DNA from 2 places in the Rhizobium sp. SU303 genome. Region 2 is predicted to be linked to the other one. Evidence: riboswitches for the same ligand, from Rfam matches in the RefSeq annotation. Region 2 holds a riboswitch; the other holds the start of a gene.

Region 1 (8,722 bases), 740 kb from region 2:
TCCTCGACTCGTCATGCCTGATCGAGGTCATCGAGAAATATGCTCCCGCTGCCGTCATCCACTTTGCCGCCTCGGCCTACGTCGGCGAGTCCGTGGAAAACCCCGCGAAATATTACAACAACAATGTCTGTGGTGCATTGTCGCTTATCGATGCCTGCCGGCAGACGGGGCTTCAGAACGTCATCTTCTCATCGAGTTGTGCCGTATACGGCGTCCCGTCAGTGCTGCCGATCGATGAGACGTTGCCGAAGGCTCCGATCAATCCCTACGGCAAGACCAAGCTGATCTTCGAGCATATGCTCGCCGATTATGCGGCGGCCTACGGCCTGCGGTATGTTGCCCTGCGTTACTTCAATGCCTGTGGAGCCGATCCGGACGGCGAGCTTGGCGAATGGCACGTTCCGGAAACCCATCTCATTCCGCGGGCGCTGCTGGCCGCGGCCGGCCGGATTCCGCACCTGGAGATATTCGGCGATGATTACGATACCCCTGATGGGACCTGCATAAGGGACTATATTCACGTCGCAGATCTCGCGCGCGCCCATGTTCAGGCCTTCACCCATCTCGCCAAAGGCGGAGCAAACCTCGCTGTCAACCTCGGCACCGGGCGGGGGTTTTCCATCAGGGAAGTCCTGCGCGTGATCCAGGAAACGACCGGGCGCGAAGTCCCGGTCGTCATCCATCCACGCCGGCCGGGCGATCCGCCCAGCCTCTACGCCGACGCCAGCCTGGCCCGCGAGACGCTCTGCTTCCAGCCTCGATATTCCGACCTCGAAACCATCGTGCGGACGGCGGCTCCGTTCTTCGGACTGGAGGCGCGCGCGTGACCGAACTTGCGATTACCCAAGCGACGCATGCTCCGGAGCTCTCCCACGAGCCGCTTCTTGTCCCGGTTCTGACCGGACATCGGCGGACCGAATATCTGTTCTCGGCGGCCGTATGGGCCTGCGCCTTCGCCTATTTCTGGATCTGGTGGCTGGAGCCGCGCCATCACGTCGATGCTTTCGGCACGATTACGGTGAGCCTCGTTCTTGCCTGGGTTACCGCTCTGCCGGCCTATTTCATCGTCGTCTTCTATCGGGCGGCAAGACCGAACGGCCCCTTGCGCCTGCCGACAGGCAGTCGAGTGGCCATGGTCGTGACCAAGGCGCCGGCGGAACCCTTCTCGGTCGTCAGTGAAACCCTGCTGGCAATGCTTGCCCAGGACGTGGAACACGACACCTGGCTTGCCGACGAAGACCCTTCCCCCGAGACTCTCGACTGGTGCTCCGGGCACGGGGTCTTCGTCTCGACCCGCAAGGGGCGATCCGATTATCATCGGACGTCGTGGCCCCGACGCACGCGGTGCAAGGAAGGCAACCTCGCCTTCTTCTACGACCACTACGGCTACAGCCGCTACGATTTCGTGGCACAACTCGATGCGGATCATGTTCCCGCGCCCGACTATCTCTTCCACATGCTGCGTCCGTTCGCCGATCCAAAGGTCGGCTATGTCTCGGCCCCCAGCATTTGCGACAAGAACGCTTCCGAAAGCTGGTCGGCACGTGGAAGGCTCTATGCCGAGGCCAGCATGCATGGCTCGCTCCAAGCCGGTTACAACGGCGGCCTGGCGCCGATGTGCATAGGGTCGCATTACGCGGTACGCACCGTCGCCCTCAAACAGATCGGCGGCCTCGGTCCGGAGTTGGCTGAAGACCATTCGACGACATTGATGATGAATGCCGGCGGCTGGCGGGGTGTGCATGCGCTGGATGCCATCGCCCATGGTGACGGCCCCAGAACCTTCAGCGATCTCGTGACGCAGGAATTCCAGTGGTCGCGCAGCCTGGTCATGGTGCTGTTGCGGTACTCGCCGAGCCTCATCGGCCGGCTGCCGCCCCGGCTCAAGTTCCAGTTCCTCTTTTCGCAACTCTGGTATCCGCTTTTTGCGTTCTTTATGTTGCTCATGTTTGCGTTGCCGATCATCGCGCTCGTGCGCGGCCAGAATTTCGTGACGGTGACCTATCCCGATTTCCTGGCGCATTTCGCACCGCTTTCTATCGCTCTCGTGGTGATGGCTTACCGCTGGCGCGCCAGCAGCTCGTTCCGCCCCTACGACGCCAAGATCCTGAGCTGGGAATCCATGCTCTTTCTCTTCGCGCGCTGGCCCTGGGCGCTCGCCGGCACGCTGGCTGCGGTGCACGATTTTGTGACAGGCTCCTTCGTCGATTTCCGCGTCACGCCGAAAGGGCGGTCCGAAGTCGATCTGCTGCCGGTGCGTGTCCTGGCGCCCTACGCTGTGCTGGCGCTTATGGCGGTATTGCCCGCCCTGGCAATCGGCGATGCCGGCGCCTCCAAGGGGGGATACTTCTTTACCATCCTGAACGCGGCAATCTACTGCGCGCTGCTGTTGGTCATCGTCGGGCACCATTCGAAGGAAAATACGGTTGCGGCGGCCCCGCGTTTCTACCGTCCGGCGATGGCGACCGTGCTTCTTGCGCTCGTCGCGTTGCCGGGGGCTGCAACCATCATGCGCGGGAAGGATGCGACCGAGGCACTCGCCTGGGGCAGCGGCCGCCTTCAGCTGTTCGAAGAGCGCTACTCCGCCTCCGGTGCAGGCCGAGGCGGGACCGCCCTGCGCACGATCTTCTTCAAACCACGATGGATTTCCGATCCGGAGGAAATCCAACTGAGAACGGATGCCGCTCACCCGGATGTGCGGCCAAGCGTGGAGGAAGTACACAATGCATAGCCCATCCAAAATAGCCCTGTTGTCGTTAACCGGCCTGTTGCTGTCGGGAGTCGCGGTCCTGCCGACCGCTCTGGGCAGCGTTGCCGAAGGGCAGCCGCTTGCAATGACGACATCGTCCATTGCGCCGCCGACCAAAATGCCGGTCGTCACGAAGGAGTCGATCACGTTCGGCGCCTATGATCCGCACGGAGATTTGGGCGCCTCGCCCGATTCGAAGATCGAACACCTCTTCCTGCCCTGGGAAGATGTCGATCTACGCACCCTCGTCCTCGCCGACGATTATGCGCAAGCGCGTGGCCGCACCCTGCTGATCTCGGTCGAGCCCTGGACCTGGTCGACCGGTTGGCGCCAAACCTCGCAGGAACTGCTGCACAGCATCCTCAACGGTTCGCGCGATGCGAACATGGCCGCCGTCTGCTCGACTGCTGCCAAGCTGAAAAGTCCTGTCATCATTCGCTGGGGACAGGAAATGGACGAAACCGACAGCCAGTTCTCCTGGTCGCATTGGCAGGGCGCCGATTATGCCAAGGCCTATCGCCGGATGGTGGAGGTCTGCAAGGCCCACCTGAAGACGGCCAAATACATGTGGTCACCGAAGGGCAATGAGGGGCTTCAAGCCTTTTATCCCGGCAACGATGTCGTCGATCTCATCGGGCTCTCGGTCTTTGGCCTGGAGCAATACGACAGGGACAAGACTGGCCGTGACCAGACGTTTGCCGAGCACCTTGCGCCCGGATACGCCCGTGTCGCCGGTTACGGCAAGCCCATCATGGTTGCCGAACTCGGATACGAAGGCGGCGATTCCTTCGTGCGAAACTGGGCTGAGAGCGTAACGAAACGCTATCCCCAGTTCCCGGCGCTCAGCGCCGTTATCTACTTCAACGACCGTGAAGTCTATCCGTGGCCGGACGGCTATGGCCGCCCCGACTGGCGGGTTGTCCGCCAAAGCATCAATTGAACAAGAAGGAACCTGAACATGTCCATGCTTCAAAAAATGTTCCTGGCCGTGGCCCTGACCAGCGGTATCGCCACGGCCGCGTCCGCTGCCGGAACCAATGAGCCTGCGGGGATAGAGACCGCAAAGCCGATGAGCAGCGCGGAAATCTATCGGCTCTACAACCAGAATTCCTGGATGTGGAAAGCCGGCGCCGGCTACTTCTCCGCAAAGGCGCGTCGCTTTACTGCCTGGTCGCGGGAAAATGGCTCGCCGTCCTTCGGCACGGGCCGCTGGTTCATCACGGAGTCGGGGAAACTCTGCTTCAACGCCGACTGGCATGCCAAGACCGGAACGGCGACGGCAATCACCTGCTTCAGCCACCGCAAGAAGGGCGGCCTGATCTATCAGAAACGCGAACCGGACGGTCAATGGTACGTTTTCAAGAGCGCACAGGCACAAGCCACCGACGAATTCGCAAAGCTTCGCCACGGCGACTACGTGAGTTCTCAATTGGGGAGGATTGAGACGAGCGTCAGTAAGACCAAATAAAGGCGAAGCTAGGGTTGCGCGCGGCCGAGGCGCCATCTGTGTCCTTGTAGGAGCCGATGCCTGCGCGCAACCCTTTTTATAAAAGATCGCGAAGCGCCTTCAAAAGGCGACGAACGAACGGCCGGGGCAATTGGAGCGGGTGAAGGGAATCGAACCCTCGTATTCAGCTTGGGAAGCTGCTGCTCTACCATTGAGCTACACCCGCGACGATGCGAGATTTCCAACAGATAGGGGCGGCTGTCAAGTCGCGTCGGATGCGACGCCTCAGATGCGGAAGTGCTTCGAGAGTTTGAGGCCCTGGGCCTGGTAGTTGGAGCCGAGGCCGGAGCCGTAGAGGCTGGCGGGCTTTTCCTGCATATGCTCGTAGACGAGGCGGCCGACGATCTGGCCGTCTTCGAGGATGAAGGGCACTTCGTGGCTGCGCACTTCGAGCACGGCGCGGCTGCCGCGGCCGCCGGCCGGCGCATGGCCAAAGCCCGGATCGAAGAAGCCGGCATAGTGGACGCGGAACTCGCCGACCAGCGGATCGAAGGGGGTCATCTCGGCGGCGTAATCCGGCGGCACGTGCACGGCCTCGCGCGAGACGAGGATATAGAACTCATCGGGATCGAGGATCAGCTCGTTGCGGCCGCGGCTGTGGAGCGGTTCCCAGAAATCGAAGAGGTCGTGCTCGGCCTTCTTGTCGACGTCGACGACGGCGGTGTGATGTTTGCCGCGATAACCGATCAGGCCGTCCTTGTCTCCGGCAAGGTCGATCGACAGGGCAATGCCGCCGCCTGATACGTTCGGCAGCTTGCTGGCGACCAGCGTCTCGCTCTCGTGCAGCTTCAACAGTTCCGGCTCGCCGAGCAGTGCCTGGCCGACGCGGAAACGGATCTGCGACAGGCGTGAGCCGCGGCGCACGACGATCGGGAAAGTGCGCGGGCTGATTTCGAGATAGAGCGGGCCGGAATAGCCTGATGGGATCTTGTCGAATTCCTGGGCGTAATCGGTGATGACGCGGGTGAAGATATCAAGGCGCCCGGTCGAGCTCTTCGGATTGGCCGAGGCAGACATATCGGCCGGCAGCGCTAAGCTCTCCATCAGCGGCACGATGTAGACGCAGCCGGTTTCGAGCACCGCGCCTTCGGACAGGTCGATCACGTGCAGGCTCAGCCGGTCGAGCTTGTCGGACACCAGATGCGAGGGGCCTGGCATGAAGCTGGCGCGCACGCGAAAGGCCTTGCCACCCAAGCGCAGGTCCAGGCTTGCCGGCTGGATCTGGTCGCGGTCCAGCTCCCGCTCGGAGATCAGACGCCCCGTTTCGAACAGCGCGGAGATCGCGCGATCCGCCAGAATTCCTGTTTCGCGAGCCATCATGCCTCATCCATCATTTGCCGCCGACAAAACCAAACTCGGGGAATTGACGCAAGCAGCTAACAGCAGTATTGCAGAATTATCCCGTGGTGATTTGGCCGGTCGGCTTGCAGCCACGTTAAACAAGTGGCTAAAAAGACCGGGTTGAAACCGGTCTGCTTTTGCGACCGGTTTTTTTGTTATGTGAAGGTGATGGCATGAGCAAGACCTGGCGCCCGGCAACCCAACTCGTTCACGGTGGCACGCTGCGTTCGCAATATGGCGAGACGTCCGAGGCAATCTATCTCACCCAAGGCTTCGTCTACGAGACGTCGGAGGCGGCCGAAGCCCGCTTCAAGGGCGAGACGGAGGGCTTCATCTACGCCCGCTACGGCAGCCCGACCAACGACATGTTCGAGAAGCGCATGTGCATGCTCGAAGGCGCCGAAGACGCCCGCGCCACCGCTTCCGGCATGGCGGCGGTCACCGCGGCGATCCTCTGCCAGCTGAAATCAGGCGATCATATCGTCGCGGCCCGTGCCCTGTTCGGCTCCTGCCGCTGGGTCGTCGAGACGCTGGCGCCGAAATACGGCATCGACTGCACGCTGATCGACGGCCGGGATCTGGCGAACTGGGAAAAGGCGATCACGCCGAAGACCAAGGTGTTCTTCCTGGAAAGCCCGACCAACCCGACGCTCGAGGTGATCGATATTGCAGGCGTCGCCCAGCTCGCCAACCAGATCGGCGCCAAGGTCGTCGTCGACAATGTTTTCGCCACGCCGCTCTTCCAGAAGCCCTTGGAACTCGGCGCCCATATCGTCGTCTATTCCGCGACCAAGCATATTGACGGCCAGGGCCGCTGCCTCGGCGGCGTGGTACTATCAGACAAGGAATGGATCGACGAGAACCTGCACGACTATTTCCGCCATACCGGCCCGGCCATGTCGCCGTTCAACGCCTGGACTTTGCTGAAGGGCATCGAGACGCTGCCGCTGCGCGTGCGCCAGCAGACGGAGAATGCGGCAAAGATCGCCGATTTCCTGGCCGAGCAAGGCAAGATCGCCAAGGTGATCTATCCCGGCCGCAAGGACCATCCGCAGGCCGATATCATCGCCAAGCAGATGACCGGCGGCTCGACGCTGGTCGCCTTCGAGCTGAAGGGCGGCAAGGATGCGGCCTTTGCGCTACAGAACGCGCTCCAGATCATTAAGATCTCCAACAATCTCGGCGACAGCAAGAGCCTGATCACCCATCCGGCGACGACGACGCACAAGAACCTGACGGAAGAGGCCCGCGCCGAACTCGGCATTTCTCCGGGCACGGTCCGCCTTTCGGCCGGCATCGAGGATACCGATGACCTGATCGAGGATTTCGCGCGGGCGCTTGCCAAGGTTTCGGCCTGATCTAGGGATAAGCGGCCGGACCTCTAAAGCGCGTCGCATTCGCTCCTCGCGCTTTAGTTTTTGTTTTTACGCATGTCGTTATCGCAAAACCGCTGCACACTTTTGCGCGACATGCTTGGGGTTCGGCCGTGCCCAGATCTCACTGGGTGAGGCCGGATCTCCCCAAGGTGAGACCGGGGGGAACAAGTTCGCCCGCCGCAGCGTTCCCAAACCGAATTAACACTGACAATTAGGCTTAACGATCGAAAAGCCTTCGGATCACAGCCATTTCAGCGATGATAATTGTTCCGTTTCTTGACGGACAGGGCCTCTTATAAGATACGGGTAACATATCTTGACTAAGGTGCAAGGCATGTATCGCGCCCTCACAAGAGAGATCGAAGTAGTCGTCGAGCCGTTCTATCTGGAGGAGCAATCCGATCCGGAAGACGATCGCTATGTCTGGGGTTACCGGATTGTCATCAGCAACAATTCCAGCATAGCCGTTCGGCTGGTCAATCGTTACTGGAACATCACCGACCAGAACGGCCAGGTGGACGAGGTGACCGGCCCCGGCGTCGTCGGCGAGCAGCCGCGGCTTAGCCCCGGCGACACCTACGAATATTCCTCCGGCTGCCCGCTCGACACGCCCTCAGGGCTGATGTTCGGCCATTACCAGATGGAAACGGACGATGGCGAGATGTTCGATGTCGACATCCCCGCCTTCTCGCTGGATTCGCCTGGGCTTCTGCGCGTGCTTAACTGACGACGCCACAGGCGGCACGATGCCTAGGCCCAGAGATCGCCGACGCCAGCCCCTCATCCGGCTGCCGCCACCTTCTCCCCGCCTACGGGGAGAAGGGAATATGCCGCGACCTCTCCGTTCCCCACCAACCTTTCGCAGGGCACGTCCCCTCGCCCCGTTTTTACGGGGGTCCGCAGGACGGGTCGAGACCAGTGGCTCGACCCCGGCAAGGTTAGGGTGAGGGGCAGCCATCAATGCAAACCGCGCCTATTCGGCCGGCTGAAGCTCGGCCGGCTCGAAGCGGTAGGTGGTCGAGCAGAATTCGCAGGTGACGGCGATTTCGCCGTTTTCCTGGCTGGCCTCGATCTCCTCGGCCGAAAAGCCCTTCAGCACGCCCTTGATCTTGTCCCGCGAGCAGCTGCAGCGGTCGAAAACGGCGCGCGGTTCGTAGACGCGCACGCCGCGCTCGTGGAACAGGCGGAACAGCAGCCGCTCGGTGCCGACCAGCGGATCGGTGAGTTCATCGGCATCGATGGTCTCGACCAGCGAACGCGCTTCGAGCCAGGCATCGTCCTCGCCATGCGGGCGGCTGCCGGTGTCGCCGTCGCCGCCGTGGAGATCCGGCTGGCGCATGCGCTCCGGCGCTTCCGGCAGGAACTGGGCAACGAGGCCGCCTGCCCGCCAGCGATGGCGCGGCTTGCCGGCATCGTCACGATCGAAGAGCTCGGCCGCGGCAAGACGGACGCGCGTCGGGATCTGCTCCGACTGGCGGAAATAGACGCCGGCAATGTCTTCCAGCGTGGTGCCGTCGAGCGGAACGATGCCCTGGTAGGGCTGGCTGAACTTGCCCTGGTCGATGGTGAAGGCGAGAATGCCCTTGCCGAGCAATTGCTCCGGCTCGGTTTCGCCTGACTCGATCGCCTTGTTGAGCAGCGCCTGATCGAAACGGGCGTAGGCGCGGACATTTTCCGGTGTCGAGAAATCGGCGAGAAGATCGACTGGACCGTCGCCCTTGGTCTGCACCGTGAACTTGCCGTCGAACT
Region 2 (8,722 bases):
ATTACGCCGGAGCTCTGGGTCGGTGATTTCGATTCGACACCTGATGATCTCGCGGGTGCATTTCCCGATGTGCCGAAACAGCCCTATCCGGCCGCGAAGGCGGCGACGGACGGCGAAATCGCAGTGGCGGAAGCAATCGCGCGGGGTGCGCGGCGGCTCATCCTGGCCGGTGCGCTCGGCGGTGAACGTTCCGACCACGCGCTTCAGCATCTGCTGTCGGCCGTCAGCCTGGCAGAAGAGGGTTTCGACCTGCTGCTGACCTCGGGCAAGGAAGAGGCCGTGCCGCTGGTGGCCGGTACGATCGAACTGGACCTTCCCAAAGGCAGCCTGTTTTCCGTGCCCGGATTCAGCGAGCTGAGAGGGCTTACCATCGAGAATGCGCGTTATCCGCTGGCAGATTTCCATCTGCCTTTCGGCTCGTCGCGCACCATTTCCAATGTTGCGGAAGGCAAGGTTCGCTTTTCGCTCCGCAGCGGCCGGGCAATTGTGCTCGCCCGGCCCTATGATCTTTCCGGAGTCTGATTTTTGGCCCCTCCCATTCTGAAACTCGACGATATCTTCCTGAGCTTTGGCGGTGCACCGCTTCTGGCGGGTGCTGGCCTGCAGATCGAGCCCGGTGACAAAATCTGTCTCGTCGGGCGTAACGGCTCGGGAAAATCGACGCTGCTGAAGATTGCCGCCGGCCTGGTCGAGGCGCAGTCCGGCGAGGTCTTCCGCCATCCGTCCTCGACGGTGCGTTATCTCGAGCAGGCGCCGGATTTTGCCGGCTTCAACACGGTGCAGGCCTATGCCGAGGCTGGCCTCGGGCCGGGCGATGACCCCTATCGTGTCACCTATCTGCTGTCGCATCTCGGGCTGAGCGGCGATGAAGACCCCAAAATGCTGTCCGGTGGCGAATCGCGGCGCGCAGCCCTTGCCCGGGTTATGGCACCGGAGCCGGACATTCTTCTGCTCGACGAACCGACCAACCATCTCGACCTGCCGACCATCGAATGGCTGGAAGGCGAGCTGCAAAAGACACGTAGCGCTTTGGTGCTGATCTCGCACGACCGGCGTTTCCTCGAAAAAGTCTCGACGGCAACCGTCTGGCTCGACCGCGGCACCTCACGCCGGCTCGACAGAGGCTTTGCGCATTTCGAAGCCTGGCGCGACCAGGTGCTGGAGGCCGAGGAGCTGGAGCAGCACAAGCTCGGCAAGTCGATCGAGCGTGAGGAGCATTGGCTGCGCTACGGCGTCACGGCGCGGCGCAAGCGTAACATGCGCCGTCTTGGCGAGCTGCAGACAATGCGCTCGAACTATCGCGGCCACAAGGGGCCGCAGGGCACGGTGCAGGCGACGGTTTCGGACGCGCAGGAATCTGGCAAGCTGGTGATCGAGGCAGACAAGATCACCAAGAGCTTCGGCGAGCGGGCAATCGTCACGCCGTTTTCGATCCGCGTGCATCGCGGCGACTGCATTGGTCTGGTCGGGCCGAACGGCGCCGGGAAGACGACGCTGCTGAAGATGTTGACCGGGCAGCTTTCACCCGATAGCGGCATCGTCAAGCTCGGCACCAATCTGGAGATTGCGACGCTCGACCAGAAACGCGAGGATCTCGACCCCGAGGATACGCTTGCCAACTATCTGACGGATGGGCGCGGCGAAAACCTGCTCGTCAACGGCGAGCAGCGTCATGTTACCGGCTACATGAAGGAATTTCTGTTTCAGCCGGAACAGGCGCGTACGCCGATCAGAAACCTCTCTGGCGGCGAACGCGCCCGGCTGATGCTGGCACGCATCCTTTCGCGCCCGACGAACCTCTTGATCCTCGACGAGCCGACCAACGATCTCGATATCGAAACGCTCGATCTTCTGCAGGAAATTGTCGCCGGCTTTCCCGGCACCGTCATTCTCGTCAGCCACGACCGCGATTTCCTCGACCGCACCGTGACCTCGACGATTGCACCCGCCGTGCCGGATGCGCCTGATGGTCGCTGGATCGAATATGCCGGCGGCTACTCGGACATGCTTGTACAGCGCAAGGGCGCGCTCGAGGAGCGTAAGAGGGCCGAGAAGGCGGCGGAGAAGCCGAAGACCCAGCAAGCAACAGCTTCAGGCAGCTCGAAGGTCAAGCTCTCCTTCAAGCAGAAATTCGCACTGGAAAACCTGCCGAAGGAAATGGCGAAGGCCGAAGCCGAAATCGCCAAGCGCGAACAGGTGATGGCAGATCCCAATCTTTTCACGCGCGATCCTGCAGCCTTCAACCGGCTTGCCGGCGAGATGGAGAAACTGCGCGCCAGCCTGACTGACATGGAAGAAGAGTGGCTGGAGCTCGAAATGCTGCGGGAAAAGCTGGAAGGCTGAGATTTTCTCGAGGCTCGAGGCTCACTTTTCCTTGATTCGTCAGTGTGTCGTCCTGCGGCATAAGGTGCCGTCCGGTAGCCGGGGATATTGCCGATCGCAATGGCGACAAGGAAAAGTCATATGTCTCGCAAGCCTCATTCCCGTTTTCTCACAGCACTTACCGCCGGCAGCCTCGTTGCGCTTGCCCTGTCGCAAGCCGCACAGGCGCAGGATGCCCAGCGCATTCGTGTTCGCGGCGCAATCGAAAGCCTCACCGGCGATACGCTCGTCGTCAAGACGCGCGAGGGCAAAGATGCGACGGTCGCGCTGAAGGCCGGCTGGAAGGTCGGCGGCATCAAGAACGCTTCCGTCGAGGATATCAAACCCGGCGATTTCGTCGGCGTCGCTTCGCTTCCGAAGGGCACGGGCCCGGACGGGGCGATCGAGGTGCTGATCTTTCCGGCGTCGATGAAAGGAACCGGTGAGGGCAACCGTCCCTGGGATGCGCAGCCGAACAGCCAGATGACCAACGCGACTGTCAGCAACGCCGTCAAATCCGTCGACGGCCACACGATCACGCTGACCTATCAGGGCAAGGAAAAGACCATCACGATTGCCGATGGCACGCCGATCGTGACGTTGGCGCCTGCGACCAAGGATGATCTGAAGGCCGGCGCCGGCGTCGTCGTCACCGGCGAGAAGGCGGCGGATGGCAGCATCTCGGCCAGCCAGATCGCCGTCGGCCTCAACGGCGTCATACCGCCGATGTGACCATCGGCTCAAATCTTCGTCTTATGCATGCCGTCATCCCAAAACCGCTCCACACTTTTGGGCGGCATGCATCAAAGCGCCGGCGCCGGCACGGCGGCAGCGCCGACACTGGCGCTGGCGCCGGTCTGGACGACAGGCGGCTCCTCGGATGCTGACGGCAGCGCCTGCAGATGCAGCACGCGCGGCCTCAGCGCCTCGAGATAGGCCTCGGAGCGGCCGATATAGATCATGCCGCTTTCGGGCATCGAGGTGAGCAGTTTGGCCATCGTTTCCTGTAATTCCGGCTCCATGCCTTCCAGCACTTCGTCGAAGACGATCCAGCGCGGGCGCACCAGAAGCAGCCGGGCAAATCCGATCGCTTTCTGCTGGTCGCCGTCGAGCATCTTGTCCCAGCGGGCGCGGGTATCGAGCCTTGCGATCAGCGAATGCAGGCCAACCTTGTCGAGGGCCGCCTCGACGGCGGCTTTCTCGTAGGCTTCGGGACGTTCGGGAAAGGCCAGCGCCTCGCGCAGCGTGCCGCCGGGAACATAGGCAACCTGCGGAACGAAGAGCATGTCGTCGATTGGCGGCAGGCCTATCGTGCCGCTGCCGCACGGCCAGAGGCCGGCCATCGCCTGGAAGAGCAGCTTGCGATTGACGCTGTGATCGCCGTTGATCATGATTTTTTCGCCGGCCTTGATCACGACATTGGTTTCACGCAGACGGAAACCGCCGCATTCCTCGATGTCTTCGCCGATCTTGGCGACGATCACCACGTCCTTCAGCGTCAGCGTGTCGGGCGCGGCGTTTTCATAGGCGATGCTGTCCTTGAGGTCGAAGTCCTCTTCCATCTCGACCAGCGCCTGGCGGAAATCGGTGACGCGCATCAGCGTGGCGCGCCATTCGGCGATCGGGCCGAAATTGGAGACATACCAGCGCAGCGCCGTGTTGACCTGGTTGAAGGCACCGACCGACATCATCAGCTGGCCGAGGGTGAGGCCGCCGGAGAAATAGGCGGGGGCGGCAACGATGATCGGGATGACGATCACCAGCCAGCCATAGCCGGCCGAAACCCAGGTGAGATTGGTATTGGCCATGGCAAGCCGCTTGACGACTGTCAGGACCGAGCTGATGTCGGTGTTGATGCGCCGGCGTTCGTTCTCCTCGCCGCGGGCAACAGTAATTGCCGGCATGTTCTCATTGGCATGCATCAGCGTGAAGCGAAGCTCGGCCTCTTTCGAAAAACGGTCGGCATTGAGCTTCACCAGCTTCCGACCGACGACCTGGCTCAGCACCGAGGCGGAAGCGGCATAGAAAATCGCCGCCCAGACCATGTAGCCTGGAATGGAGAAGCTATGGCCGCTGATGCGGAAGATGAAGCCGCTGGAAAGTTCCCAGAGCACGCCGATGAAGCTCACCAGAAGAATGGTCGACTGCAGCAGGCCGAGAACCAGCCCCGTCGTGCTTTCGGCGAGGTTGCGGGAATCTTCGTGCAGGCGCTGATCCGGATTGACGCCGATCAGGCCGCTGGAGGCAAGCCGCAGCGCCCGCTTGCGCTTCAGCCACTGGTCAACCAGATCGCGTGACAAGCCTTCGCGCATATAGAGCGCCGTCATCTGGTTCAGCCAGGCCTGCAGCACGTTGAGCAGCAGCAGTGTGCCGGCGATCATCGCGAAGATTTCGAGCTGGTGGAAGAATTCGCCGAGGTCGCGGCGCTCCAGCGAGTCGTAGAAGGGCGCATTCCACTCGTTCAAAATGACCTGGCCGTAGGACGTCGCCAGGATAACGAGGATCAGCACGGTCGCCAGAAACAGCACCTTGCCACGCACTTCCGAATTCCAGAATGCTGAGAACATGACGCCGAGGCGATATGTCAGGCTTAAATCATACCCTACCCTATCCTGCCTCCGGATGCCCGGCCTCCCCTCGATTTTATCTGCCATTACGCTTTTCCAAATCGCCCATACCCTTATAAATAACATGGTGGCGTTACCGGTCTATCAACAGATTCTATCAGTCATTAAAGTGTGATGATGCTTGCATGAGTCTCTCCTGCATGTATTCGCCAGTTGATTCGCAATCCGACTGGGTCTAATTAAGGCCTCCGTGGTGATTTGGCCGGCCGGCTTGCAGCCACGTTAAAAAAGTCGCTAAAGGGCCGCGTGCGGACCGGTAGCGATTTTTGTCGCCGCCGGTTTTTTGTTTTTGATCGAGTGTCCGCAATGCCCATCAAGATCCCCGATACGCTGCCCGCCTTCGAAACCCTGGTTCAGGAGGGTGTGCGGGTGATGACCGAGACGTTGGCGATCCGTCAGGATATCCGACCGTTGCAGATCGGGCTGCTCAACCTCATGCCGAACAAGATCAAGACCGAACTGCAGATGGCCCGCCTCGTCGGCGCCTCGCCGCTGCAGGTGGAGCTGTCGCTCATTCGCATCGGCGGCCACAAGGCGAAGAATACGTCCGAGGATCATCTGCTCGCCTTCTACCAGACTTGGGAAGAGGTAAAGCACCGCAAGTTCGACGGCTTCATCATCACCGGGGCGCCGATCGAGCTTTTGCCCTATGAGGACGTCACCTATTGGCCGGAGATGCAGGAGATTCTCGACTGGACGGAAACGAATGTCCATTCGACGATGAATGTCTGCTGGGGCGCGATGGCGGCGGTCTATCATTTTCACGGCGTTCCGAAATACGAGCTGAAAGAGAAGGCCTTCGGCGTCTACCGCCACCGGAACCTGAAGCCTTCCTCGATCTATCTCAACGGCTTTTCCGACAATTTCGAAGTGCCGGTGTCGCGCTGGACCGAGGTGCGCCGCGCCGATATCGAGAAATCCGAAAGCCTGGAGATCCTGATGGAGTCCAGCGAAATGGGCGTCTGCCTCGTGCACGAGAAGAGGGGCCGGCGGCTCTACATGTTCAACCATGTCGAATATGATTCCACGTCGCTTTCCGACGAGTATTTCCGCGACGTCAATGCCGGCGTGCCGATCAAGATGCCGCACAATTACTTCCCGCATAACGATCCGGCGCTTGCGCCGCAGAACCGCTGGCGCAGCCATGCGCATCTTTTGTTCGGCAACTGGATCAACGAAATCTACCAGACGACGCCCTTTGATGTGGAAGAGATCGGCAGCGATCTCTGACCGTTGCCGATCACGCCTGGAGCCGATGCCGCCGCACCACTGCTGTGGCTTTTCTTTCTGATCCGCCGGTTGCGGATCGAAGCAAATCCGGGCAGGTTCCTGTCCTGAAGCCTACCACACCGCGCGTCTTCGTCGGACGTGCAATGCACACTTTCAATCGCTGCACATTCCTCAAATCGATTCCGAATTGAGGGATGTGCAGCAGGGACAGAATGGACGGTCGATCATGTCGGATAAGTTGGAGCGGGACGTTTTCGGGCAGACGCAGGCGGGCGAGACCGTCTATCGCGTCGTGATCAAGGGCGGGGGGCTGACGGCCAAGATCATCAGCTGGGGCGCGGTCATCCAGGATCTGCGCCTCGAGGGACATGATGCGCCGCTGCAGCTCGGTTTCGACGATTTTGACAGCTACCCTCTCTATTCGTCCTATTTCGGCGCGACACCCGGCCGCTGCGCCAACCGCGTCGGCGGCGGCAGGTTTGCGCTTGACGACAAGGACTATCAGCTCGAACTGAATGAAAACGGCGTGACGCATCTGCATGGGGGCAGCGACAATATCGCCAAACGCAATTGGACGATCGTCGAGCACGACGTCGACCGCGTTGTGCTGAAGATCGTCGATCCCGATGGCCGCGCCGGCTATCCCGGCAATTGCACCATCCAGGCGACGTTCTGGGTGCACGGCAACGGCGAACTGTCGATCACCTACGAATCGACCAGCGACCATCCGACGCTCGCCAATGTCTGCCAGCACGCCTATTTCAATCTCGACGGCCGCGAAGATGCGCTTGGCCATGACATCATGATAGCCGCCGATCACTATCTGCCGACCGATGAGAAGCAGGTGCCGACCGGCGAGATCCGTTCCGTCGACGGCACGGAATTCGATTTCCGCGAGATGGCGCCGATGAAGCGTTTCGTCGGCAGCGAACAAGTGTTCTATGACCATAATTTCTGCCTGTCCCGCGAGCGTACCGCCAAAAGGAGCGTCGCGCTTGCCCGCAGCCTTTATTCCGGTGTGTCGCTGGAAGTGCGCAGCACCGAGCCAGGCGTGCAGTTCTATGCCGGCTTTAAGCTCGATGTCGGGGCGCCCGGCATCGGCGGGCGCAAATACGGCCCATTTGCCGGCTTCTGCCTGGAGACGCAGGTCTGGCCGGATGCCATCAATCACCAAGGTTTTCCGAATGCGGTCCTGCGCCCCGGCGAAGTGCTGCGCCAGGAGACGGATTATATCTTCACCAAGAACTGAGCATCCTCCGGCGCCGCGCGTTCCTAACGCGAGGTGCTGTCGACGCACGACTGTCAAATTTGAGCGCTATGAAACCCTTGCCGGTCCGCCGGCGAGGGTTTTTTCGTTCCATGTTCGATTGTGCCTTGCCGATTGGTTCTATATAGGTTCTATTGTGCGCCCATGGATAGAACCAGTCTGATAGCGGAACTGAACAGCCGCGGCCTGCGTGACGAGGCGCTGACCGGGCCGCTCTACAAGCGGCTGGCGCAGACGCTGACCGGCCTCATCCAGGAAGGGCTGCTGAAGCCCGGCACCGCGCTGCCGGGTGAACGAGACCTTGCCGAGGCTCTGAAGCTCGGCCGTGTCACCGTGCGCACCGCCTATCGCGATCTGATGGCATCCGGCGCACTGGAATCGCGCCATGGAAGCGGTACTTTCGTGTCGAGCAGAGTGGAGCGCATGGAACAGTCGCTCTGGCGGCTTTCCTCCTTCTCCGCCGACATGCGTTCGCGCGGGCGTTTGCCGGCCGCACGGATATTGTCGCGGGCGGTCAACACGCCGTCGCCGGAGGAATCCTTCCTGCTCGGCCTTAGCGGCGACGAGCCGGTGCTGAGACTCGACCGCTTGCGCCTTGCCGACGGCCTGCCGCTGGCGATTGAACGCGCCGTGGTGCCGATCAAGTTCCTCGGGCACGATGCCGGTGGCGAGGGATCGCTCTATGATGCACTGACGGCCAGCGGCCACAGGCCCGTGCGCGCGCTGCAGCGGCTGACGGCGGTCACGCTCGACCCGTCCTCCGCCGCAATCCTGAACGTCAAATCGGGCGCGCCGGCGCTCCTGATCGAACGTGTGTCGCGGCTGGAAGACCAACGCGTCGTCGAATACACCCGCTCGCATTATCGCGGCGATGCCTATGATTTCGTAGCCGAATTGAGAATCGGAGATGACCTATGAATGACAACCAGTCACTGATGCTGCAAGAAGCCGGCCAATCGCCAGAGGTGGTGGCCACGCTGCTCGAAAAAGAAAAACCGGTCTTTGCCGAGATTGCCCGGCTGTTTTCGTCCGCCCGCCCGAGCGTGGTAACGACGGCGGCGCGCGGCTCCTCGGACCACGCCGCCACCTTTTTCAAATATCTCTTCGAGATTACCTGCGGCGTTCCGGTCGCCTCGGTCGGCCCGTCGATCGCTTCGGTCTATGGTGCGGCGCTGCATCTGAAGGGTGGTGTCCATTTCACCGTCTCGCAGTCGGGTGCCAGCCCCGACATCGTCGC

What was found. Region 2 has a riboswitch for S-adenosylmethionine ahead of metA (homoserine O-acetyltransferase MetA). Riboswitches for the same ligand answer to the same signal wherever they lie in the genome.
Region 1: another riboswitch for S-adenosylmethionine. It lies ahead of RlegSU303_RS00925 (O-succinylhomoserine sulfhydrylase); the one in region 2 lies ahead of metA (homoserine O-acetyltransferase MetA).

Annotation. Positions count from the first base shown of each region.
Region 1 is NZ_CP088095.1:182,707-191,428, reverse strand. It holds gene galE (UDP-glucose 4-epimerase GalE) at 1-827, shown strand, start outside; gene RlegSU303_RS00950 (glycosyltransferase family 2 protein) at 824-2,731, shown strand; gene RlegSU303_RS00945 (glycoside hydrolase family 26 protein) at 2,751-3,689, shown strand; gene RlegSU303_RS00940 (DUF995 domain-containing protein) at 3,708-4,217, shown strand; tRNA gene RlegSU303_RS00935 (tRNA-Gly) at 4,349-4,422, opposite strand; gene RlegSU303_RS00930 (2'-deoxycytidine 5'-triphosphate deaminase) at 4,482-5,576, opposite strand; SAM riboswitch at 5,650-5,728, shown strand; gene RlegSU303_RS00925 (O-succinylhomoserine sulfhydrylase) at 5,771-6,955, shown strand; gene apaG (Co2+/Mg2+ efflux protein ApaG) at 7,308-7,700, shown strand; gene RlegSU303_RS00915 (Hsp33 family molecular chaperone) at 7,947-8,722, opposite strand, start outside.
Region 2 is NZ_CP088095.1:4,459,326-4,468,047, reverse strand. It holds gene RlegSU303_RS21995 (thiamine diphosphokinase) at 1-522, shown strand, start outside; gene RlegSU303_RS21990 (ABC-F family ATP-binding cassette domain-containing protein) at 526-2,343, shown strand; gene RlegSU303_RS21985 (hypothetical protein) at 2,464-3,093, shown strand; gene RlegSU303_RS21980 (ABC transporter ATP-binding protein/permease) at 3,165-5,054, opposite strand; SAM riboswitch at 5,169-5,246, shown strand; gene metA (homoserine O-acetyltransferase MetA) at 5,295-6,218, shown strand; gene RlegSU303_RS21970 (aldose epimerase family protein) at 6,445-7,467, shown strand; gene RlegSU303_RS21965 (GntR family transcriptional regulator) at 7,630-8,403, shown strand; gene RlegSU303_RS21960 (SIS domain-containing protein) at 8,400-8,722, shown strand, end outside.